Pigmentiphaga sp. H8: one gene and its partner. The protein of the gene in region 1 interacts with the protein of each later gene in a pairwise test. Links are inferred from orthologs where the notes say so. Each region holds a gene or a part of one and is shown on either strand. Other genes may lie near its edges. The genes, in order: dprA and recA.

The links.
Region 2: the proteins of dprA (region 1) and recA interact in binary tests that used the Bacillus subtilis proteins (3 or more experiments, as listed by UniProt). The link is inferred for Pigmentiphaga sp. H8 from one-to-one orthologs.

Annotation. Positions count from the first base shown.
Region 1 is NZ_CP033966.1:206,343-217,879, reverse strand. What follows is about bases 4,688-7,474. They hold dprA (DNA-processing protein DprA), read left to right. Parts: upstream 4,688-5,413; coding sequence 5,414-6,535; downstream 6,536-7,474. Other genes in these bases: EGT29_RS01020 (DNA topoisomerase III), read left to right, coding at 7,352-7,474; EGT29_RS01025 (DUF494 family protein), read left to right, coding at 6,639-7,097; def (peptide deformylase), read right to left, coding at 4,688-5,130. Outside these bases: EGT29_RS01055 (PAS domain-containing sensor histidine kinase), read right to left, coding at 1-1,002; EGT29_RS28680 (DUF4390 domain-containing protein), read right to left, coding at 1,026-1,877; 16S rRNA (cytosine(967)-C(5))-methyltransferase RsmB, read right to left, coding at 1,874-3,196; fmt (methionyl-tRNA formyltransferase), read right to left, coding at 3,193-4,140; more of def, read right to left, coding at 4,630-4,687; more of EGT29_RS01020, read left to right, coding at 7,475-10,003; EGT29_RS01015 (SET domain-containing protein), read left to right, coding at 10,015-10,584; EGT29_RS01010 (glycine zipper 2TM domain-containing protein), read right to left, coding at 10,629-11,372; EGT29_RS01005 (DUF3717 domain-containing protein), read left to right, coding at 11,521-11,537. UniProt on the Bacillus subtilis protein: Protein that helps load RecA onto ssDNA during transformation. Binds cooperatively to circular ssDNA, is able to bridge different segments of DNA. Favors the loading of RecA onto SsbA- or SsbB-coated ssDNA and formation of RecA-DNA filaments.
Region 2 is NZ_CP033966.1:4,281,840-4,293,508, forward strand. What follows is about bases 2,722-5,640. They hold recA (recombinase RecA), read right to left. Parts: upstream 4,762-5,640; coding sequence 3,682-4,761; downstream 2,722-3,681. Other genes in these bases: EGT29_RS20225 (hemagglutinin), read right to left, coding at 2,722-2,798; EGT29_RS20230 (hypothetical protein), read right to left, coding at 2,847-3,149; recX (recombination regulator RecX), read right to left, coding at 3,213-3,695; EGT29_RS20245 (MaoC/PaaZ C-terminal domain-containing protein), read right to left, coding at 4,890-5,640. In the rest of the region: metE (5-methyltetrahydropteroyltriglutamate--homocysteine S-methyltransferase), read right to left, coding at 1-112; EGT29_RS20220 (LysR family transcriptional regulator), read left to right, coding at 230-1,174; more of EGT29_RS20225, read right to left, coding at 1,176-2,721; more of EGT29_RS20245, read right to left, coding at 5,641-5,930; EGT29_RS20250 (CoA ester lyase), read right to left, coding at 5,923-6,810; EGT29_RS20255 (GntR family transcriptional regulator), read right to left, coding at 6,851-7,588; EGT29_RS20260 (CaiB/BaiF CoA-transferase family protein), read right to left, coding at 7,600-8,799; EGT29_RS20265 (tripartite tricarboxylate transporter substrate binding protein), read left to right, coding at 8,914-9,891; EGT29_RS20270 (response regulator transcription factor), read left to right, coding at 9,971-10,660; EGT29_RS20275 (sensor histidine kinase), read left to right, coding at 10,676-11,669. UniProt on the Bacillus subtilis protein: Multifunctional protein involved in homologous recombination, DNA repair and competence.

The DNA of each region.
Region 1 (11,537 bases):
CATCCGGGACGACAGCGAGAAGGCCGCCGCGATCGCCGCGAACACCGCCAGCAGCAGCGCCAGGGTCAGCGTGATGCCGTACAGCTTGCGCAGGCCCACCCGCGACAGCGACAGCTCCTGGTAGTCGCGGTAGCCGCTCTGGACCTCCTCGGCGTTGCTGGCGATCTGTTCCGGCACACCCTGCAACAGCTGCAGGTAGCGCGACTCGGCCGGCAGCACGCCGGGCAGCTCGAAGCCGCCGACGGGCGCGATGGGAACGATCACGCGCAGGCGCAGGGCGCCGCCGTTGGACGTATCGCGGGTCGTGCCCAGCGGTCCCTGCACGCCGTCCACGGTGGTCGGGCTGGCGGTGCTGTTGGCCTCGGCGGCCGCATAGGAACGCGCGATCTTCAGCTGCCGCAGCACCTGCGGCGTGGGCGTCTCCGGCACCAGCGTGCCGTAGGAGTTGGTGGACCAGGCGATGACCCGGCCGCTGGAGGTGAACACCATCGCGTCCTGCACCCCCACCTGCTCGCGCAGGCGGGTCAGCGACAGCCCCACGTTCGACTCCTGGTTCTCGCCCAGTTCGATCGACATGGTGCGCGCCTTGGCGTTCATCTCCTGGAGCTGCGAATCGAGCGCCGCCCGGCCGAGGTTCAAGCCGGACTCGAGCGCGGTATCCACCCGCACGTTGAACCAGGACTCGATGGAACGCGACAGGAACTGCACCGACAGCATGTAGATCAGCACGCCGGGCACCACCCCCACCAGCGCGAATGCCAGCGCGAAGCGGGAGGTGAGCCGGGCGCCGAACTGTCCGCGCCGCAACTGCCCCATCAGCCTGACGGTCAGCGCGACCACCCAGGCGAACAGCGCCAGGGCGATGATGGCGTTGAGCCCCAGCAGCAGGCCGTACTGCTGTTCCAGGCGGGAGGAGTTGCCGGTGGACCAGGCCAGCAGGAACAGCAGCAAGAGGGCGCTCACGCCTCCCATGCCCAGGAGGACGCGCAGGAAGCGGTTCAGGATACGTACGCGGCGGGTTCGCATCATTGGGACTCCGTGGGAGGAGTCAGGCCCAGTCCCCGGGGGCTCGGGTGGGGCGATCCGCCTGGCAGGACCAGGCCATTGCCGCCGGAGGAGGCGCCGTTGGCGGGGACGATGGGCGCGGAGGGCGACGGGGGCGCCGACTGGGCGGGAACGGACTGCATGGGCACGGCGCCGGAGCCGGCGGGAGGCTGCACGGCATAGGGAGGCGGCACCGGAGGCGGCGGCAGGCCGGGCTGGGCGGCGGCGGGCGGCGCGGCATTGGAACTGGGCTGCGGCACGACCTCCTTGCCCAGGCGCACGCTGAATTCCGTCCAGGGCGTCGCCAGCGACCAGTCGCTGCTGTTCAGGGCGTTGACCTGGAACGGCTTGGAAAGCTGGGAGATGTCGAACCGTACGCGCAGCCGGCCTTCGTAGCGCGTGTCGGAACTCAGCGCGTCGCGGTCGCCGATGCGCCAGTTGCGCACGTGGCGCACGACCGACAAGGCCTCGACCAGCGACCCCACGGGCAGCGCGAGGTTGCCGGAATGCACGCGCCACTGGCGCGTCAGCGGGTTGTAGACGATGCGCCATGTCTGGTTCGAGGACAGCACGACCTCGTCGAACCAGTACCAGCGGGGCCGGCGGATCTCGACCTCGACCGAGAAATACAGCGGCAAGCCGCGCGCGACGGCATCCTCGAGCTGGTTGTTCAGATCCAGCAGGACGTCGGCACTGAGGAGCAGGTCACGGCCGCGTTCGGTCACCGTCACGGACTGGACGGCGGGCTCGGATGCCGGGGCTTGGCCGCCCCACAGCAACATCAGGGCGACGACCGGCAGGATCAGGACGCGGCGGAGTCGGAGAATGATCAAACCTTGGCAAACAACGCGTAGAAAAACCCATCGTGCTGCTCGGCCGGCCGATCAGGCTCCGCCTGCGTGAGCAATTGCCCAGGCGCAGGCAGCCGTGCCGCATCGGGGTGCCTGCGCTGGAAAGCCTCGGCTTGCCTGGCCCCCTCCGCGGGAAAAATCGAGCAGGTTGCATAAAGGAATTTACCACCGGGCGCCACCACCTGCCACAGGGCGTCGGCAATCCGGGCCTGGAGCGCGGCGGTATTGGCGACATCGCCCTCGCGCCGCAGCCAGCGGATGTCCGGATGGCGCCGGACGATGCCCGATGCGGTACAGGGCACGTCGGCCAGCACCGCGTCGAAGGGCCGCCCGTCCCACCAGGCATCCAGGTCGGCCACGTCGGCGGCCTGCGTGCGCGCCGACAGGCCCAGTCGCGCCAGGTTGGCGTCCACCCGCTCCAGCCTGCCGGCGTCGACGTCCAGCGCCAGCAGGTCGAGATCCGCCAGCTCCAGCAGATGCGCCGTCTTGCCGCCCGGCGCCGCGCAGGCGTCCAGCACGCGCATGCCGTCCTTCACCTGGAGCAGCGGCGCGGCCAGTTGCGCGGCGGCATCCTGGACCGACCACCATCCTTCGGCGAAGCCCGGCAGTTGCTGCACGGGCCGAGGCTGGGACAGCGCGACGCCCGTCTCGCCCACCGGCAGGGCATCGACGCCGGCGGCGCGGAAGGCCTCGAGCAGCGCCTCGCGGCGGGTGCGGCGGCGGTTGACGCGCAAGACCATGGCCGGTGGCCGGTTGGCGGCGCGCAGCAGCGATTGCCAATGGTCGGGATAGTCGATGCGCAACCGCCGCACCCACCACTCAGGATGGTTCCAGACGGCCTCGGGGCGGCGGTCGGCGGCGTCCAGCACGCTTTCGCGTTCGCGCAGGAAACGCCGCAGGCTGCCGTTGACCAGGCCCTTGAAGGGCGCGAGCGAACGCTGGCTGGCGGCGGCGCGCACCGCCTGATCCACCACCGTATGGGGTGCGTAGCTGACGCCGGCGGCGGCGGCCTCGCCCTCGTCCGCCACCAGCAGCGAAAACGCCGTCAGCAGCAAGGCATCGAGCAGCGGATCGGCCGGCTTGCGGGGGATCAGCGCCTGCTTGACCGCGCGGGCCCGCCCCAGCTGGCGCATGGCGTGGAAGGACAGCGCCTGGGCAGCCGGGCGCAGCGGCGCGGCAACGCGCGACAGCGCATCGGTAAGGGAAGCGCCCGCCAGCACGCCCTGCACGGCGCGCGCGGCGGCCAGCAGGATGTCGGACAAGGGGGCCGACGCGGGCCCGGTGGTCGGGGGCGCCATCAGGAAAGATCGGGGCTCCAGCCCCGCACGAAGACATCGGCCGGCTGGCGCTTGCCGCCGGCCTTCTGCAATTCGGTCAGGCGCAGGACGCCCTGGCCGGTGGCCAGGTCCACGCCGGCGGCGCCCGCGCGCACGACGCTGCCGGGGCTGGCCGGCGCCGCCTCGTCCAGCGCTTCGGCCCGCCATACCTTGACCGGATCCGCCAGGCCGGGCAGCCGCACCGTGGCTCCGGGCACCGGATTGAAGGCCAGGATGCGGCGCGCCAGTTCGGCGGCGGGGCGCGAGCAATCGAGCGCCGCCTCGGCCTTGTCCAGCTTGGCGGCGTAGGTCACGCCCTGGGCGGGCTGCGGCGTGGCCGGCAGGCCGTTTTCGTCCAGACGCGCCAGCGCCCGCACGATCAGTTCGCCGCCCAGCACGGCCAGGCGGTCGTGCAGTTCGCCGGCGGTCTGGCCCGCCTCGATCGGCAGCGCCTCTTCAAGCAGCATGTCGCCGGTGTCCAGGCCCGCGTCCATCTGCATGATGGTGATCCCGGTGCGCGCGTCGCCCGCCTCGATGGCGCGCTGGATGGGCGCGGCGCCGCGCCAGCGCGGCAGCAGGCTGGCATGGATGTTCAGGCAGCCCAGCCGGGGGATGTCCAGCACCGCCTGGGGCAGGATCAGGCCGTAGGCGGCCACGATCATCGCGTCGGCCCGCGCCGCGCGCAGCGCCTCGTGGGCCTGGGCGGCCTCGTCGGGATACTTGCCGTCCAGCCGCAGGCTGCGCGGTTGCAGCACCGGCGCGCCCACTTCCAGCGCCGCCGTCTTGACCGGACTGGGCGTGAGCTTGAGCCCGCGCCCGGCCGGCCGGTCCGGCTGGGTCAGGACCAGCGCGATCGTATGCCCGGCACCGATCAGGGCCTGGAGGGCGATTTTGGCGAATTCCGGCGTACCGGCAAAAACCAGATGCATCTGATGCTCCCCCCTACGCGCTTCGCGCGCCCCCCAGGGGGCGAAACCGGCGGACCGGCAGAGCCGGATCCGCGGTTTCCTGGATAGGGCTCGCTGCTTGGCGGACGGCCTTGCATGCCGGTTCCGGGGCGGGTGGGATGGGATCGTTGATTGTCGGAGGGGGAATGATACATGGTCCCCCCCTACGTGCTTGATACATGGCCCCCCCTACGCGCTTGCGCGCGCCCCCCAGGGGGCGATGCGGGTGGACCGGCAAAGCCGGATCCACCGCATCCTGGGTCTTCATGAGGTATCTCGGTGCGGAGCACCGCATACTTGCTTTGATCTTGGGCGCCGAGGATCCGGCTTTGCCGGTCCGCCAGCGCCGCCCCTTGAGGGGAGCGGCCATAGGCCGCGTGGGGTGGGCTTTCCCTCCGGTCCGCTAGCGCCGCCCCCTTGAGGGGGAGCGGCCGAAGGCCGCTTGGGGGTGGGCTTCCCTTTGGATCTCCCTTAGACCTTTTCCAGCTTGCGCAGCTTGGTCTTGATGCGGCTTTGCTTGAGGGGGGAGAGGTATTCGACGAAGACCTTGCCTTCCAGGTGGTCGAGTTCGTGCTGGACGCAGACGGCCAGGATGCCTTCGGCGTCGAATTCGTAGCGTTCGCCCTGTTCGTTGGTGGCCTCGACCTTGATCCGGGCGGAGCGCTTGACCTCGTCGTAGATGCCGGGCACCGACAGGCAGCCTTCTTCGTAGACCTGGGTTTCCTCGCTCTTCCAGGTGATGACCGGGTTGATCAGCACGAGCAGGTCGTCGCTGTGTTCGGAAACGTCGATGACCACGATGCGCTCGTGGACATCGACCTGGGTGGCGGCCAGCCCGATACCCGGCGCGGCGTACATGGTCTCGGCCATGTCGCGGACGATGCGGCGGATGCGGTCGTCGACCACGGCCACCGGCTTGGCTTTCTTGTGCAGCCTTGCGTCGGGATAGTGAAGAATGGGTAGCAATGCCATGGTTGTGTTGCCGTTGTCCCTCGAATGGGGCGCTTAACAGAATAATGGGGCCGGTTGGCCGGGATCCAAGGGGCAAGATACCACAGCTTCCCGGTGCCTCCGGCGGGCCCGCGCGGGGCGCGGATGGCGGCGGATCCTGCTATTAAATATAGCGGGAGGCATTGCCGCGAACGCCTGCCCTGGCCATTGGACGCGCCGGCGCGCGATCCGTTCGGAGACGATGCAGGACATCGATGTCCTGCCGGGGACCACCCTGCCGCGCCTGCCGTGTTTAGATAACGGCATGCCTCTCGCCCACACTCCGGAAGAATTGTCCGCCTGGCTGCGGCTCACCCTCGAACCCGCCATCGGGCCTGCCACCGCGCGCGACCTGCTGCGGGAAGTCGGGCTGCCCCAGCGCCTGTACAGCCTGTCCCGCGACGAATTGGCGGCCCTGCTGCCGCCGCCGCTGGCCGCCCAACTGGCCCGCCCGCTGTCGCGCGAGCAGGCCGCCGTCCTCGAGCGCACGCTGCGCTGGGCGGAACTTCCCGGCCACCACCTCCTGACGCTGGCCGATGCCGCCTACCCCCGGGCGCTGCTTGCCATCCACGATCCACCCCCGCTGCTGTACGTGGCGGGCGATCCGGCCCGGCTGTCGCCCCAGGCCATCGCCATCGTCGGCGCCCGTCACGCCACGCCCGACGGGCTGGCGAACGCGCGCGCCTATGCCCGCCATCTGGCGCAGCGGGGCTGGTGCATCGTCAGCGGCCTGGCCCTGGGCATCGACACCGCCGCCCACGAAGGCGCGCTCGAGGCCGGCCCCAATGCAGGCGGCACCGTGGCAGTGGTGGGAACGGGCGTCGATGTGGTCTATCCGCCGCGCAACCAGGACCTGGCCGAACGGATCGCCGCGCAAGGCGCCGTCGTGTCAGAGTTCCCGCTGGGCCTGCCCGCGCTGCCGCACCAGTTCCCCCGGCGCAACCGGCTGGTCGCGGGGCTGGCACGGGGCACGCTGGTGGCGGAAGCGGCGGCCCGCAGCGGGTCGCTCATCACCGCCCGGCTGGCGGCGGACGCCGGCCGCGAGGTGTTCGCCATCCCCGGCTCCATCCACTCGCCGCTGTCGCGGGGCTGCCACGCCCTGATCCGGCAGGGTGCCAAGCTGGTGGAATCGGCGCAGGACATCCTGGACGAGCTGGGCTCCCCGGCCGGACCCAGTCCGCTTGCGCCTGCGCCGGAACCGGATCCGGCCCGCCCGCAGGACCCTCTGCTGGCCGGCATGGGCTATGGCCCCATCCATATCGACGCGCTGGCCGCGCGCACCGGCCTCGCGGTTCCGGCGCTTCAGGCCAGGCTGCTCGAACTGGAATTGCAGGGGTGGATCGCCCGGCTGGACGGGGGCCGCTACCAGATCACACTCGGGCGCTGAACGCCCTGGTGTGCCACGCGAACAACGCATGAGCAGCAAATGCCTGACAATTTGCCTAGGGATGCAATTCAGCGTACAGTGGATCAAGCTTATATGCTGACTTATGTTCGAAATTCTCGTCTACCTCTTCGAGAACTACTACACGCCGGAAGCGTGCCCGGACCCGGAAACGCTGGCGCGCAAACTTGCCGCCGCCGGCTTCGAAGACGATGAAATCGACGACGCCCTGAGCTGGTTGTCCGGGCTTGCCGAATCCACTCATCGTTGTGTCGATCTCGCCCTTGTTCCCAGTAGCGGCTGTCGTGTCTATGCCGAGGCCGAGTATCGTCAACTCGGTTCGGAAGCGATCGGCTTCGTTGCCTTCCTGGAATCGGCGGGCGTCCTGTCGTCCCCCCTGCGCGAAATCGTCATCGACCGCGCCTTCGCGCTGGGCGAGGCGCCCGTGCCCCTGGACAAGCTCAAGATCATCGTCCTGATGGTGCTGTGGAGCCAGGAAACCGAAATCGACAACCTGATCCTGGAAGAACTGCTGGAAGACGGCAGCGCCCGGCAGCTGCATTAAGCCCCCTGTATTACCCCCTACGCTTACGCGCGCCCAGTATGGTGGGCCCCCAGCCGCTACGCGGCAGTCCCCCAACGGGGCCGGGGGTTGTTTTCAATGGAAACAAGTCTTAATCCGGGGTGCTTCGGAGGGCGGAGCCGGTGTTTTTTGGCTGGGTTGGCACAGGCCCGACTTGCATTGCTTAAAAATCCCCCCGTATCATCCGGCGCTTTGACGCACTATTTGTTCGCGTCGGCTCCGTCAACTGGAAGTCAATGGGCAAAACTCTGATCATCGCCGAGAAACCTTCGGTCGCGCTGGACATTTCCCGCGCGCTGGGCGGGTTCAAGCGCGAAGGCGATTATTTCGAAAGCGACGACTACGTGCTTTCGTCCAGCGTCGGGCACCTGCTCACCCTCGTGGCGCCCAACGATCCGGTCAAGGGCAAGTGGAGCTTCACCCATCTGCCGGTGATTCCGCCCGAGTTCGAACTGGGGCCGGCCGACAAGCGGTCGGAGGAACGCCTGCGCCTGCTGGTGCGGCTGATCAAGCGCAAGGACGTGGACGCGCTGATCAACGCCTGCGACGCGGGGCGCGAGGGCGAGCTGATCTTCCGCTACATCGCCCAGTACGCGAAGACCAACAAACCCATCCAGCGCCTGTGGCTGCAATCGATGACCCAGCAGGCCATCCGCGACGCCTTCGCCGACCTGCGTTCGGACACCGCGCTGCAGCCGCTGGAAGCCGCGGCGCGCTCGCGCGCCGAGGCCGACTGGCTGGTGGGCATCAACGGCACGCGCGCCATGACGGCCTTCAACAGCAAGGACGGCGGCTTCTTCAAGACCACGGTGGGCCGGGTGCAGACGCCCACGCTCGCCATCGTGTCCGAGCGCGAGGAGCGCATCCGCCAGTTCGTGCCGCGCGACTACTGGGAGGTGCGCGCGCAGTTCGTCGCCGCCGCCGGCCTGTACGAGGGCCGCTGGTTCGATCCCAAGCACGTCAAGGACCCGCAGGACCCCGAGAAGCGCGAATCGCGCCTGTGGAGCAAGGCGGCCGCCGAATCGGTCGTGGCGGCCTGCCGCGACCGCACGGGCTCGGTCACCGAGGAATCCAAGCCGTCCACCCAATTGTCCGGGCTGCTGTATGACCTGACCACGCTGCAGCGCGAGGCCAACTCGCGCTTCGGCTTCTCGGCCAAGACCACGCTGGCGCTGGCCCAGACTCTGTACGAACGCCACAAGGCGTTGACCTACCCCCGTACCGACTCGCGCTACCTGCCCGAGGACTACCTGGGCACGGTGCGCCAGACCATGCAGACGCTGGCCGCCAACCGGCCCGGCTACGCGCCGTTCGCCTTGAAGATACTGGACAGCGGCTGGGTCAAGCCCAACCGCCGCGTGTTCGACAACAAGAAGGTGTCGGACCACTTCGCCATCATCCCGACGCTGCAGGCGCCGCGCGAGTTGAGCGAGGCCGAGGCCAAGCTGTACGACCTCGTGGTCAAGCGATTCCTGGCGGTGTTCTTCCCCGCGGCCGAGTTCCTGGTCACGACCCGGATCACCGAGGTCGCCGGCCACAAGTTCAAGACCGAGGGCAAGGTCCTGGTCAACCCGGGCTGGATGGCCGTCTACGGCCGCGATGCGCAGGGCGAGGACGCCAACCTGGTGCCGGTCGCCTCCGGCGAACAGGTGCGCACCGAGGAAATCGAGGCCGTGGGCCTGGTCACCAAGCCGCCCGCCCGCTACACGGAAGCGACGCTGCTGTCGGCCATGGAAGGCGCGGGCAAGCTGGTCGACGACGAAGAGCTGCGCGAGGCCATGTCGGCGCGCGGCCTGGGCACGCCAGCCACGCGCGCGGGCATCATCGAAGGGCTGATCAACGAGGTCTACCTGCGCCGCGAGGGCCGCGACCTGGTGCCCACCGCCAAGGCGCGCCAATTGATGACGCTGCTGTCGGGCCTGGACGTGGACGAGCTGACCTCGCCCGAGCTGACCGGCGAATGGGAACACAAGCTGTCGCAGATCGAGCAGGGCCAACTGGCGCGCGAGGCCTTCATGCGCGAGATCGCGCAGATGACCCAGGTCATCGTCAAGCGCGCGAAGGAATACGACCGCGACACGGTGCCGGGCGACTACGCCACCCTGACCACGCCCTGCCCGAAATGCGGCGCCGTGGTCAAGGAGAACTACCGGCGCTACGCCTGCACCGCCTGCGATTTCTCGATCAGCAAGCACCCCGGCGGGCGCACCTTCGAGCAGCAGGAAGTCGAGGAACTGCTGGCCAAGCGCGAGATCGGCCCGCTGAACGGCTTCATCAGCAAGATGGGCCGGCCGTTCTCGGCCATCCTGCGGATCACCGACGACTACAAGCTGGAGTTCGACTTCGGCCAGGCCGACGAGGAATCCTCCGAGGCCGTGGACTTCTCCGGCCAGACGCCGGTGGGTCCGTGCCCGAAATGCGGCTCGAACGTGTTCGAGCACGGCATGAGCTTCGTGTGCGAGAAGTCGGTCGGGCCGCAGCGTTCGTGCGACTTCCGTTCCGGGAAAGTCATCCTGCAGCAGGAGATCACGGCCGAGCAGATGGGCAAGCTGCTGGCCGAAGGACGCACCGACCTGCTGCAGAACTTCGTTTCCAGCCGTACCAATCGCAAGTTCAAGGCCTTCCTGGTGCGGCAGCCCGATGGCAAGATAGGCTTCGAGTTCGAGCCCCGCCCCGCCAAGGGCGGCAAGGCAGGCGAGGACGCGCCGGCGGCGCGCAAGACGGCGGCGAAGAAAACCGCCGGCCAGGACGAAGCCGCCACGGCGCCGGCGAAGAAGGCCCCCGCCAAGAAGGCGGCGGCCAAGAAGTCCCCGGCGCGCAAGACCGCCGCCAAGAAAGCCCCCGCGAAAAAAGCCGCCAGGAAGGCGGCCGCGAAGACCTCCAGCTGAGCCACAGCCCAATGACCAAGAAGAAAACGCCCTCACGGGCGCGCAAGTCTCCTGTTGCCGAGCAGCCCGCCGAGGATCGCGTGGACGTCGATCCCGGCCCCGGCGGCAAGCCCTGGTACGTCGTGCGCCGCTCGCGGGTGCACGGGACCGGCGTGTTCGCGGCTCGCAAGATCCCGGCCGGCACCCGCGTCATCGAATACTCGGGCGAACGCATCAGCGCGGCCGAGGCCGACCGCCGCCATCCGGTCAATCCCGAGGATCCTTACCACACCTTCTTCTTCGCGTTGGAAAGCGGCAAGGTGATCGACGGCGGCAGCCAGGGCAACGACGCACGCTGGATCAACCATGCCTGCGAGCCCAACTGCGAAGCCGAGGAAACGGACGATGGCCGCGTCTTCATCGTCTCGCAGCATCCCATCGACCGCGGCGACGAACTCAACTATGACTACGGCCTGGTCATCGACGAGCGCATCACGCCGACGTTGAAGAAGAACTACCAGTGCCTGTGCGGCGCCGAGACGTGCCGGGGCACGATGCTGGCGCTCAAGCGGCGTAAGAAAACGAAGAAGAAAAAAGCCTAGAAGCGGGCAGGGGACCGGACGGCCGCGCCGCCCGGTCCGGCCGTTCAGTTGTAGTCGCCGACCCGCATGGCCTGGGAGTCGCCGCCGTTGCGGGACACCACCGAGCCGTTGACGACGCGCACCGGGTCGCCGCTGCGCCACGGATAGGCCGACGCGCTGTGGAAAGTGCGCACGCTGCCGTCGTTCATCCTGACGGTCATCTCGTACTGCGTCGAGCTGCGCACGCGCTTCTCGACCTCGTTGCCCGCGTAGGCGCCGCCCAACGCGCCCAGCACCGTCAACGCGGTGCGGCCGCTGCCGCCGCCGAACTGGTTGCCGACCACGCCGCCCACGACGCCGCCGCCCACCGCGCCCAGGCCCGTACCCTGGCCCTGGACCTGCAAGGCGCGCACGCTTTCAACCGTGCCGCAGTTGCCGCAGGTGGACGCGACCGGCCGGGCGGGTTCGCGATAGACCGGCGCGGGCCGGCTGGCGGGGCGCGCCGGTGCCACGCGCTCGGCCGCTGCCTGCTTGGCCGGAACCGGGGCATGGGCCGAAGCTTTGCCGAAATCACGGCCGCCGGCCGAGGCGGACGCTTCGGCCACTTCCTGCGCCGGAGCCGATTTGGCCAGCGGCGAGGGCAGCAGTCCGGTCAGGACGCCCACGCCCACGGCGGCCAGGACGATGATGCTGATGGCCGCCGCGGCCACCAGCGGGTGCAGCGCGACGGCGCCCCGCATGGACCGATGCGCGCGCGCGAACGCGGCATCGACAGGGGATCGGGGACCGGAAGAAGTACCGGAAAACATGGCGTCACTCCGCTCGTAAGGTTCACGTAAGTTACCTCCAAGTCGCCTTCCAGGTTGTTTCCCGGGGTCGCGGGATCTCGCGCTTTCTGTATCGGAATTGACCGAATGTTTCCGCCCCGGGGTGGCAAAGTCTGCCAGAATGGGTCGCATGGACATCACCCTGAC
Region 2 (11,669 bases), 4.1 Mb from region 1 along the record:
CCTGCTCCAGCGCTTCTTGCGTGGACAGCCCGGCCCAGTAGCTTTCCAGGGCGCGCTTGAGTTCGCGGCGCACGCCGATGCGGGGGAAGCCCAGGTTGTGCAGCGTAGCCATGTCCGTGTCGCGTCCGACCTATCCGATGAAACACGGCATTGTGCAAGGCGGATGGCTTGAATCAAAATCAAGTTTTACATAACTAGTATGAATTTTTCTCAAGTTATGATGGCAGCCATGATAGACATCCGCCATCTCGAAACCCTGGTCGCCATACGCGAGGGCGGCAGCCTGGTCGAAGCGTCCGAGCGCCTGCACGTCACGCAGTCCGCGCTGTCGCACCAGTTGCGCGAACTGGAAGAACGCCTGGGCACGCAGTTGCTCAACCGGCGCACGCGCCCGCTGCGCTTCACCACGGCCGGCCTGCGCGTGCTGGCCCTGGCCGACGACGTCCTGCCCCGCATGCGGGCCGCCGAACGGGAACTGGGGCGCCTGGCGGCGGGACGCACCGGCCGCCTGCACCTGGCCATCGAATGCCATTCCTGCTTCCAGTGGCTGATGCCGGCGCTGGACGTGTTCCGCGAACAATGGCCCGAGGTCGTCCTGGACCTGTCCGCGGCCTTCTCCTTCGCGCCGTTGCCGGCGCTGGTGCGCGGCGACCTGGACCTGGTGATCACGTCCGACCCCATCCGCCTGGACGCGGTGCGCTACGTGCCGCTGTTCCGCTACGAACTGGTGCTGGCCGTGGCGCGCAACAGCCCGCTGGCGACGTTCAAGACCCTGGAGCCGGCGCAACTGGCGGAACAGACACTGATCACCTACCCCGTCGAGCGCGATCGGCTGGACATCTTCACCGCCTTCCTGGACCCTGCCGACGTGGAGCCGGCGCAAATCCGCACCACCGAACTCACGCCCATGATCATCCAGCTCGTGGCAAGCGGCCGCGGCGTGACGGCCATCCCCAACTGGGCGCTGACCGAATACCTGGACCAGGGCTTGCTGCATGCCTGCCGCCTGGGCGCGGAAGGCGTCTGGCGCACGCTGTACGCGGGCGTGCGGGTCGAGGACCAGGACGCGCCCTACATCCTGAACTTCCTGGACATCGCGCGCGAACTGACGTTCCGGAACCTGACCGGCATCCGGGCGCCCCGCGGCGAACGCCAGGCCGCCCCGGGGCCCTGAGCTACTGGACGACGACGGTCAGGGCCGAACCCGCCGGCACCGCCACGGTTTCGGAATACGACGCGCCCGACGGCCGGCGCACCACCGGAAAATGGCCCGAGGCCTTGAGCGTGGACGGCGAACTGGACGGCAGCGTGCGCAGCGAGGCGTAGTCGGGGCCGTTGATGGCGGGCAGGTCGTAGCCGCCCTGCGTCCGGCGCGGATAGCCGAACCCGGCTGGCGGCGACGCGGGCAACAGGGCCAGCGCCGCGCCCCAGTCGCGCAAGGCCGGACGCGCGCCCGCGCCACCCGCCTGCCTGACGGCCTGGTCGAGCAGCGTGAACGAATCGGTGGACGAGGTGCCGCGCAGCAGGCTGCGGTAGAAATCCGTGCCATATTGCCGCAGCAGGTAGCCGCCGTAGTTGGCGGCGATGGGATACGAGAAACAACTGGAGGACACGCTGGCGTCCCAGCCCCGGATGTAGTCGCAGTTCTGGCTCTGGTGGAGCCAGTTGCCGTAGTCCCCGTCCCGCAACGGGTTGAAGCCCGGCACCACCCGGCCCGAAGCCAGGTCTTCCATCATCAATGCCGTGGTCTCTTCCAGCCAGACCGCGAAGCGGTTGTCCGGACTCACGCCCGTGCGCGCGGCGCGCTGGTAGAAATTGACCATGTGGGTCATCTCGTGCGCCAGCGTCGTATAGCCAGTGTTCCGGCCCGCCTGGCCGCCCAGGTACATGGTCTCGGTGTCCAGGAACAGCACCACCGCCTCGTTGCTGAGCCCCTCGTAGCTCTTCAGGAAGGCATTGGCGCTGAAGAAATAGCCGATCACGCCCCAGGCCTTGCCGTCGGGCGTGATGTTGGACAGCACGATGTGCAGGTCCTGGTCAGCGCCGATATAGCCGCTGCCGACGGTATCGCCCCAGGGCTCGCCCGCGAGGTCGGTCACGATGGGATAGACGGAATCCTGGTTCGACGAGAACCGGCTCTTCAGGCTGTCCAGCAGGGCCTCGCTTACCTTCGCGGCGGACCGCTCGCCGTCCTGTACCCAGATGTTCAGCCAGCGCCCGTCGGAGGCCGCCCAGCGGCGGGCCAGCGTGGCCTGGAACCGCGTACCGCCGCTGTCCTGCCATTCCCGTGTATCGCCTTCGACGGCGGCGCGCACCGCGGCGGCGGGCCCTTGCCGCGCCGAGGCTTGCGGCTGGGACGCGCGATCGACCGGCGGCTGGTAGTCGCGGATATGCGCGGGGATCTGGTTGACGCCCGGCAGGTGATCCGGATCGGACGGGGCGTCTATTTTCGACGCCGTGGCGGGCCGGTCCGCCACGGATGTGCTGACCGAGGCCATGCCGGCATCGCGGTCGGACACATTGGTGAAGACCAGGGTGACGGTGCGGCCGCTGACGCCATTGAGGGTGATCGGCACGGACGTGCCCGAACTCGAGCCGCTATTGTCGTAGCGCCAGATGCCGACGCCGCTGCCGCGATAAGTCTGGGCGTCTGACGCGCCGCACTGCGCGCCGCTGCACGCCACCGACAACACGCCCGATCCGGACACCTCGCTGCCCCCGCCGCCACAGGAGGCCAGCAGCGCCGCCAACGAGATTCCGGCCAATGTCCGGATGGTACCCACGGTCTCGCGATTCATCTTGCCCCCGCCGAAGAAGCCTTGGCGCAACATACCATGGCACGCGGACTAGCGGATGGACTGCACCTGCAACTGGGCGGGCATCCCGCCACCAGCCTCGCTGGCGGAACGGGCCACCGTGCCGGTGACCGTGACGGTGCGGGATTGCAGGTCCTGCATCTGCTGCCAGGTCAGGCCGCGCAGGTCCCATTGCCGCTCGCCCGATTCGAGCACGGCGACGACGAAAGGCTCGTTGCCCTTGAGCACGAGACGCCCTTCCAGCGTGATCACGTCGCCCGCCTGGGGAGCGGACTGGGCGCAGGCCCACAGGCTGGACACGCTCAGGCACAGGGCCAGGAACAATGCACGCATAGCGGCCTCGCGGCGAAAACGGATGCGGAAAGTGTACGGGGGTTCGGGAAAGCGGCCTAGGTCCTAATCTTGATCCAGGTCGTCGAGATCGACGCCTCGCAACACCTGCCTGATGGTGGACTGGCCGAAGCCCCGTGACATCAGGAAACGCACCTGCTTGGCGCGCTGGCTGGCATCGGCGGGCAGCGTGCCGAAGCGCTTGCGCCACACCTCGCGCGCCCGGGCCAGTTCGGTGGTTTCGAGCGTGTCCCGCAGTTCGGCGATCTGCGCATCCGCCACGCCATGCTGGCGCAGCTCATGCATGATGCGCAGGGTGCCCTGCTTGGCCGCCAGCCGATGCACCACGCTCTGCGCGTAGCGCTGGGTGGACAGCCAGCCTTCCTTCTCCAGGCTGTCGAGCACGGCGCGAACCTCGTCCTCTTCCCCGAAACGGGCAAGCTTGCGGCCCAGTTCCAGGCGGCTGTGTTCGCGCCGGGACAGATAGCCCACCGCCCGGGCCTTCAACGAAGGGCCGGAGGCGGGCTTGCCGTCGTCACTCGTCCTCAAGCTCGGCTTCGGTCACTTTGCCGGCGCCGGCGACCCTGGCGGCCACGCCCAGGCTGTCGCGCACGCGGTTCTCGATCTCGATGGCCATTTCCACGCGCTCCTTCAGGAACTCGCGGGCATTGTCCTTGCCCTGGCCGATGCGCTCGCCGTTATAGCTGAACCACGAACCGGACTTCTCGACGATGCCTGCCTGCACGCCCAGGTCCAGGATCTCGCCTTCGCGCGAGATGCCGGCGCCGTACATGATGTCGAACTCCGCGCTCTTGAACGGCGGCGACACCTTGTTCTTGACGACCTTGACCCGGGTCTCGTTGCCGATGACCTCGTCGCCCTTCTTGATGGAGCCGGTGCGGCGGATGTCGAGGCGGACCGAGGCGTAGAACTTCAGCGCGTTGCCGCCGGTGGTGGTTTCGGGGTTGCCGAACATGACGCCGATCTTCATCCGGATCTGGTTGATGAAGATGACCATGCAATTGGTGCGCTTGATCGAGGCGGTCAGCTTGCGCAGCGCCTGGCTCATCAGGCGGGCCTGCAGGCCGGGCAGCGAATCGCCCATCTCGCCTTCGATTTCGGCCTTGGGCACCAGCGCCGCGACCGAGTCGATGACGATCAGGTCGACCGCGCCCGAGCGCACCAGCGCGTCGGTGATTTCCAGGGCCTGTTCGCCGGTGTCGGGCTGCGAGATCAGCAGGTCGGTCAGGTTCACGCCCAGCTTGGAGGCGTACTGGACGTCGAGCGCGTGCTCGGCGTCGATGAAGGCGCAGGCGCCCCCCAGTTTCTGCATTTCGGCGACGACCTGCAGCGTGAGCGTGGTCTTGCCGGACGATTCCGGGCCGTAGATCTCGATGACCCGGCCGCGCGGCAGGCCGCCGACGCCCAGGGCGATGTCCAGGCCGAGCGAACCGGTGGAGACGACCTGGATGTCGTGCTCGACCTCGTTGTCGCCATAGCGCATGACCGAGCCCTTGCCGAACTGCTTTTCGATCTGGGACAGCGCGGCGGCCAGGGCCTTGGTCTTTTCGTTCTGGGCAGCGGCTGCGGCCTTGGAAGCTTTGGTGTCGTCCATTCTGGGATCCTTGGGTTGATGGGCGAATTATGGCACTGCCCGATACTGTATAAAAAAACAGTATGGGACTGCAAGCTCCCAGGCCAAATTAACAACGGAAATTTCGAAACAGGAGCGCCTGCCCCCGTTCAGTACCCCGCCCTGGCATAAGGATTGGCCCCCCGCCTGTACACCATCAGCGCGCGGCGGTAGCGGTTGATCATCTCCCCCCGCTGGTTGCGCGCCTCGGTCAGCACCGTCACCACGCCCTGGTCGGGCCGCGAACCGGACAGGCGCGTGCCCTCGACCGTGGAACGCGCCTCGAGCGTGTCCCCCGGCATCAGGTCGGCGCCGAACTCCACGTCGGTCCATCCCAGGTTGACGGTGACCCGGCCGAAGGTGCGCGTGGACAGCGCCACGGCCACGCCTATCCCCCAGGTCTGCGGCACGACCGGCGCGGGCAGCCCCAGCGCCTGCGCAAAGGCATGGTCGTGGCTTTGCGGCTGCCACTCCATGGCGCGCAGCGCGTGCAGCGTGGCTTCCTCGGCCAGCAGGGTCTTGCGCGGGCTGTGGACGAAGGTTTCCCCCTGCCGCAGGTCCTCGAAGAAAAGGCCTGTCTGCTCGACCCAGGCGCCGTCCTCGCGCGCGGCATGCGACAGGAAGCGCGCCTCGTCCGCCGCCGAGGCGCCCGCGACCACATCGGGCCCCGCCGCGCCGTGCCATAGCTCGGCCACGTAGCGCAGTTCGGCCACCTGCTCGCCGCGCTGGTTGTAGCCGCGCGTGAGCAGGCTGGCGCGGCCCAGGTGCGCGTCCACCGGCTCGGTGGCCAGCACTTCGGTTTCGACATACAGGGTATCGCCGCCGAACATGGGCCGGGTCAGCGCGATGCTGGACATGGACACGATGCGGCGGCGACGGCCGAAGGTCTTGGACGTCATGCCGATCAGCCGCTGCAGGGTCAGCGTGCTGACCATCAGGGGCCGCTTCCAGTCCGTCAGCCCGGCGTAGCAGTCGTCGTAGTGGACCATGGCGGCATTGATGGAATCCAGGGCCTCGGCCACGTTGTCCTGCTGCGAGAACGTGATGCCCGGCCGATGGACGAAACGCTGTCCGGCCGACAGGTGCTCGAAGCCCAGGCCGAAGCGTTCGGCATACAGGCCGTCGCCCAGGTGGTAGTAGGAACTATGCATGATGGTCTCCAACGGCGGAGGGGTTCGGGGCGGCGGCACGCCGCAGGATGCGCAGGGCGCTCTGATAGACGGGCTCGTCCACCATGGTGGCCCCCACGGCGCAGGCGCGGCGGCCGGCGCGTTCGTAGGCGGCGGCCACCTCGCCGGCCCACGCCAGCCGGCGTGGATCGGGCGCGAAGGCCTGCACGATGATGGGCCACTGGCGCGGATGGATGGCGAGCTTGCCGGAGAAGCCCATGGCGCGCGCCCGTTCGCAATCGACGCGCAGGCCGGCGTCGTCGTCGATGGCGATATGCGGCACGTCCAGCATGGGCACGCCGCTGCCGGCGGTCTCGAACAGCAGGCGCCCGCGCACGTAGGCCAGCGCGTCCCAGGCGTTGTCCGCGCCGGTCTCGACACTGAAGTCCGCGGCGCCGAAGGCCATCGCCGCCAGCCACGGCCCGGCATGCGCGATGTCGGCCGCGCGGCGCACGCCCCGCGCCGACTCCACCAGCGCCATCAGCCGCAGCGCAGGGTTGGCCGCGGCCGCGTGCGTGTGGACCATGCGCAGTTCGGAGGCATCTTCGGCCTTGGGAACGGCCACGAGATCCAGGGCGGGCAAGGCGCCCGCGTGGGCCAGCGCGTAAAGGTCCTCCAGACCCGCGGGGGTCTGCGGGGAAGACACCCGCAGCGCCACCGCGGGCGCCCCCGGGCCGGCCACGGGCAGCGCCGCCAGCCAGGCCAGCGCGTCGCGCCGGGCGGCGGCCTTGTCGGCCGCCGGCACGGCGTCCTCGAGGTCGATGATGACGCCCGGCGCGCCGCCGCGCAGCGCCTTGTCGTAGCGGTCGGGCCGGTTGCCGGGACAGAACAGGAAGGTGGAAGGAACGACGGGGTGGGTCACACGGGCTCTCCGGGACAAGGTCGCGGCCCGCGCGATCGGATCAGCCGATCGGCTCTCGCCGCATCACGGTGCTGAACAGGTGCCGCCCTTCGGGGAAGAGTCCCACCGAGGCGACGATCAGGTCTTTCTTGGTGCCGTAGTACCAGGTGCGCGTGCGCAAGGTCGGCGTGCTGAAGCGGGTCTGCAGCAACTCGGCCTGCGCCCGGGTCAGCCGGACGGCATCGATTTCCTGGCGGATTTCGCACACCCGGTCGCCACGCCGTTCGGCCAGCCATTCGGCCACGGAGGCCCGATAGCCATCCAGTTGCTCGAGCGCGTCGGCGTACAGCGGCGGGATGTGGTGTTCGCTGTAGACGACCGGCGGCGCGCCCTCGGCCTGGCGCAGGCCGGTCACCCGGATGAAGCGCTGGCCGGCGGGCAGCCGCAGCGCGCGGGCCGAGCCCTCGTCGCCGTCGACCTCGCGGATGTTCAGGGTATGGAAGCGAAAACCGCGGGTGAAGCGCAGGATGTCGTCCACCGTGTTGCCCACGTGCACGAAATTGCCCGAGGGCTGCGCCGATTCCACGCGGGTCCCGATGCCGGGCCGGCGGCTGACCAGTCCCTGCACTTCCAGTTCGCGCAAGGCTCCGCGCACGGTGATGCGGCTGACGTTGAACTGCTGCCCCAGTTCGTTCTCGGTGGGCAGCAGGCTGCCGGGTGGATATTCGCCGTCGCGGATCCGCCGGATCAAGGTCTGGGCCAACAGCTTGTACTGCGAACCGGCACTGCGCTGGAACATGAGGCGACACGTCAGAGAACACCAAGGGTCCTTAGTCTACCTTGCTCCTCTTCGTCGATCCCGATGCCGGCCAGCAGCTCGCGGGTATCGGCGCCCATGGCCGGCGCGGGTCCGACAGCCGCCGCCGGCCGCGACGTGCGCAGCGGACTGTCCAGCACCCGCAGCGCGCCGCCGCCGGCCAGGTCGACGCGGCGGACCCTGCCGTCGGCCTGGGCCAGGGGCGCATCCAGCGCCTGCCCCACGGACCATACGGGCGCGGCCGGCACCGTGCCGGCGAAGTGCTGCATCCACTCGGCCGTGGTGCGGGCGGACAGCGCCTCGTCCAGCAGGCGGGTCAGTTCCTCGCGATGCCGACCCCGGGCGCCGAAGTCGACGAAGCGCGCATCCGCGATCCATTCCGGCCGCCCGATCCGCTCGCACAGGTTGCGCCAGAATTTTTCCTTGTTGCACATCAGGTAGATCCAGCCGTCGCCGGTGCGGTAGAGCTGGCACGGCGTGAGCGAGGGGTGGCCGGACCGGGGCTGGCGGTCGGTCTCGGCGGCGCCGTTCAGGTACCACGCCGCCACGTAATTGAGGTTGAACAGCGCGACGTCGTACAGGCTGGTGTCGACGTCGCATCCCTTGCCGCTGCGCGCGGCCTCCAGCATGCCGCTGAGCAGCCCCACCGACATCATCACGCCGGTCATGTAGTCGACCAGCGACAGCCCCATGCGCGACGGCGCGGTGTCCGGTTCGCCGGTCAGCGAAAAATAGCCCGCCTCGGCCTGCATCAGGTAGTCGTAGCCCGGCCAGGCCGCGCGTTCGCCGGTGCGGCCATAGGCCGATATGTGGGCGCAGACCACGGCCGGATTGACGTCCTTCAAGTCTTCGTAGGTCAGGCCCAGCTTGCCCGCGACGTCGCCGCGCAGGTTGTCGACCACGCCGTGCGCCGTGGCCGCCAGCTTGCGGAACACCGCCCGGCCCTCGGGATGGGCGAGGTTCAGCGTGATGCTTTTCTTGCCCTGGTTCAGGCTCTGGAAGAACAGGCTTTGCGCGCTGTCGGGCAGGTTCGCGAGGAAATGCGGCCCGACCAGCCGCGATACGTCGCCCCCTTGCGCGGCCTGCTCGACCTTGATGATCTCGGCCCCCAGCGCGGCCAGCAACTGGGTGCCGAAAGGCGCCGCGCCGTACTGCTCGACGGCAAGAATGCGGAACCCGTGAAGTAGCGACATGAAGCTCCCCGGACGATGTTGGAAAAGGACATCTTGAGTTTGTTATAACAATATATCAAAATCCGGAAACAGAAAAGCCACACCAATGGCACCATTCGCGAGGAGACCCTTCCCATGAACAAACTGCTTTCGCTGCTCTGCCTGGCCGTGGGCCTGGCCAGCCAACCCGCCCTTGCCGACCAGGCGTTCCCCAGCAAGCGGGTGCGCGTGATCATCCCCTTCCCGCCCGGACAGGGCTCGGACATCCTCGCCCGCGCCATCGGCGACAAGCTGGCGCAGAAGTGGGGGCAGCCGGTGGTGGTGGAGAACCGCGCCGGCGCCAACGGCTCCATCGCGCTGCAGGAAGTGGCGCGGGCCGAGGGCGACGGGTACACGCTGCTGGTCACCTCCAACTCCCCGGTCGTGATCAATCCCAATCTGTACAAGCACCTGCCCTACGACGTAGGGCGCGACTTCCAGCCCGTCGCGCTGCTTGCCGCCACCGACATGCTCATGGTGGTGAACGCGCAGTTCCCCGCCACCACGCTGCGCGAGGTCATCGCCCAGTTGAAGGCCAATCCCGGCAAGTTCAGTTACGGATCGCCCGGCACGGGATCCACCAGCCACCTCAGCATGGAAGTCTTCAAGCAACTGGCGGGCGTGGATCTCGTGCACGTGCCCTACAAGGGCAGTCCGCCGGCGTTCACGGACCTGATCGGCGGTTCGATCAAGCTGATGATCGACGCCCTGCCCAGCGCCATGCCCCAGGTGAAATCGGGCCGGGTCCGGGCCATCGCCATCACCAGCAGCGACACGCCCTCCACCCTCATGCCGGACGTGCCGCTGGCCAGCAGCGCCGGCCTGACCGGCCTGCCGGGACGCGCCTGGTACGGCATGTTCGCGCCCAAGGCCACGCCCCCCGCCACCATGACCCGCATCGTCGCCGACGTACGGGCGGTGCTGCAGACCCCCGAGATCGTGGCCAAGCTGCCCCAGCTCGGCCTGGAGGCCGTCGCGCCCATGACGCCCCAGGAATTCGGCAGCTTCGTGGACAAGGAAACCGCCTACTGGGCCGACGCGACGCGCCGCACGGGGATGTATCAGATCGAATAGCGCTAGTGACGGGGACGCGCGCCTGGGGGACAATGCGTCGGGGCACCTCGATGCATTACCCCGAAGCTACAATTCCCCCATGCGCATCCTCATCGCCGAAGACGACAACATCCTTGCCGACGGCCTGTCCCGCTCCCTGCGCCAGAACGGCTACGCCGTCGATGCCGTCCACGACGGACTCGAGGCGGACTCCGCGCTGGCGGCGCAACCCTTCGACCTGCTGATCCTGGACATCGGCCTGCCCCGGCTGTCGGGCACCGAGGTCCTGCGCCGGCTGCGGTCGCGCAACTCGCACATGCCGGTCCTGATCCTGACCGCCGCCGACAGCGTGGAGCAGCGCGTCAAGGGACTGGACCTGGGCGCCGACGACTACATGGCCAAGCCCTTCGCGCTGTCCGAGCTCGAGGCCCGCGTCCGCGCGCTGACGCGGCGCGGCGCGGGCGGCGGCCCGGCGGTGCTGCGTCACGGCCGCCTGGCCTTCGACCAGGTCGGCCGGGTGGTGACCATCGACGAGCAGATCGTCGAGCTGTCCGCGCGCGAAGTCAGCCTGCTGGAAGTCCTGCTGTCGCGCAGCGGCCGCATGGTCAGCAAGAAGCAGTTGGTGGACCATCTGTGCGAATGGGGCGAGGAAGTCAGCACCAACGCCATCGAGGTCTACGTGCACCGGCTGCGCAAGAAGCTGGAATCGGGCGGCGTCAAGATCGCCACCGTGCGCGGGCTGGGATACTGCCTGGAACGCGAGCCCGGCGCCCAGCACGGCGCGGCCTGACCCGGCTTGGGGAGCATGGACGACGACCGCCAGGGGCCGCAGCCCATCCCCGCCGTCGAACGGCCGGCGCGCTCGCTGTTCGGCGAGATCCTGGACTGGATGCTGGTCCCGCTGTTCCTGCTGTGGCCCGTCAGCGTCGCCATCACCTACGTGGTCGCGCAGTCCATCTCGGTCGCGCCCTACGACCGCAGCCTGGCCAACAACGTGCTGGCCCTGGCCCAGCAGATCAAGGACGTCAACGGCCGGGCCCGGCTGCAACTGCCGGTCTCGGCGCGCGAGATGCTGCGCGCCGACGAGACCGACAGCGTGTTCTACCTCGTCCTGGGCAGCCGCGGCGAATACCTGGGCGGCGACCGGGAACTGCCGCTGCCGTCGCTCGAGCGCCCCCTGCCCAGCATTGTCCAGTATCGCGACGACGTGATGCGCGGCTTCGCGGTGCGCGTGGCCTACACCTGGGTATCGCTGCCCACGATCCCGGGCGCGCAACCGGCACTGGTGCAGGTGGCCGAGACGCTGGAGAAGCGCTCGCAGCTGGCCAACGAAATCATCAAGGGCGTGGTGCTGCCGCAATTCGTCGTGCTGCCGCTGGCCGTGGTGCTGGTGTGGTTCGGCCTGTCGCGCGGCATCGCCCCGCTGGGCCGGCTGCAGGCGCGGCTGCGCGCGCGGCGGCCGGACGACCTGTCGCCCATCGATGATCGCGAGGTGCCGCAGGAGATCGCGCCGCTGGTCGGCGCGATGAACGAGCTGCTGCAGCGCCTGTCGGACAATGTCGACGCGCAGAAGCGCTTCGTCGCCGACGCGGCGCACCAGTTGAAGACGCCGCTTGCCGGCATACGCACGCAGGCCGAGCTGGCGCTGCGCAACGCCAGCCCGGAAGACATGGAGGCCAGCCTGCGGCATCTGATCTCGGGCGCCGAACGGGCCACGCGCCTGGTGAACCAGTTGCTGGCGCTGGCACGCGCCGAGGACAAGGGCAGCCCCGTGGACGTCTCCGCCCGCGTCGACCTGC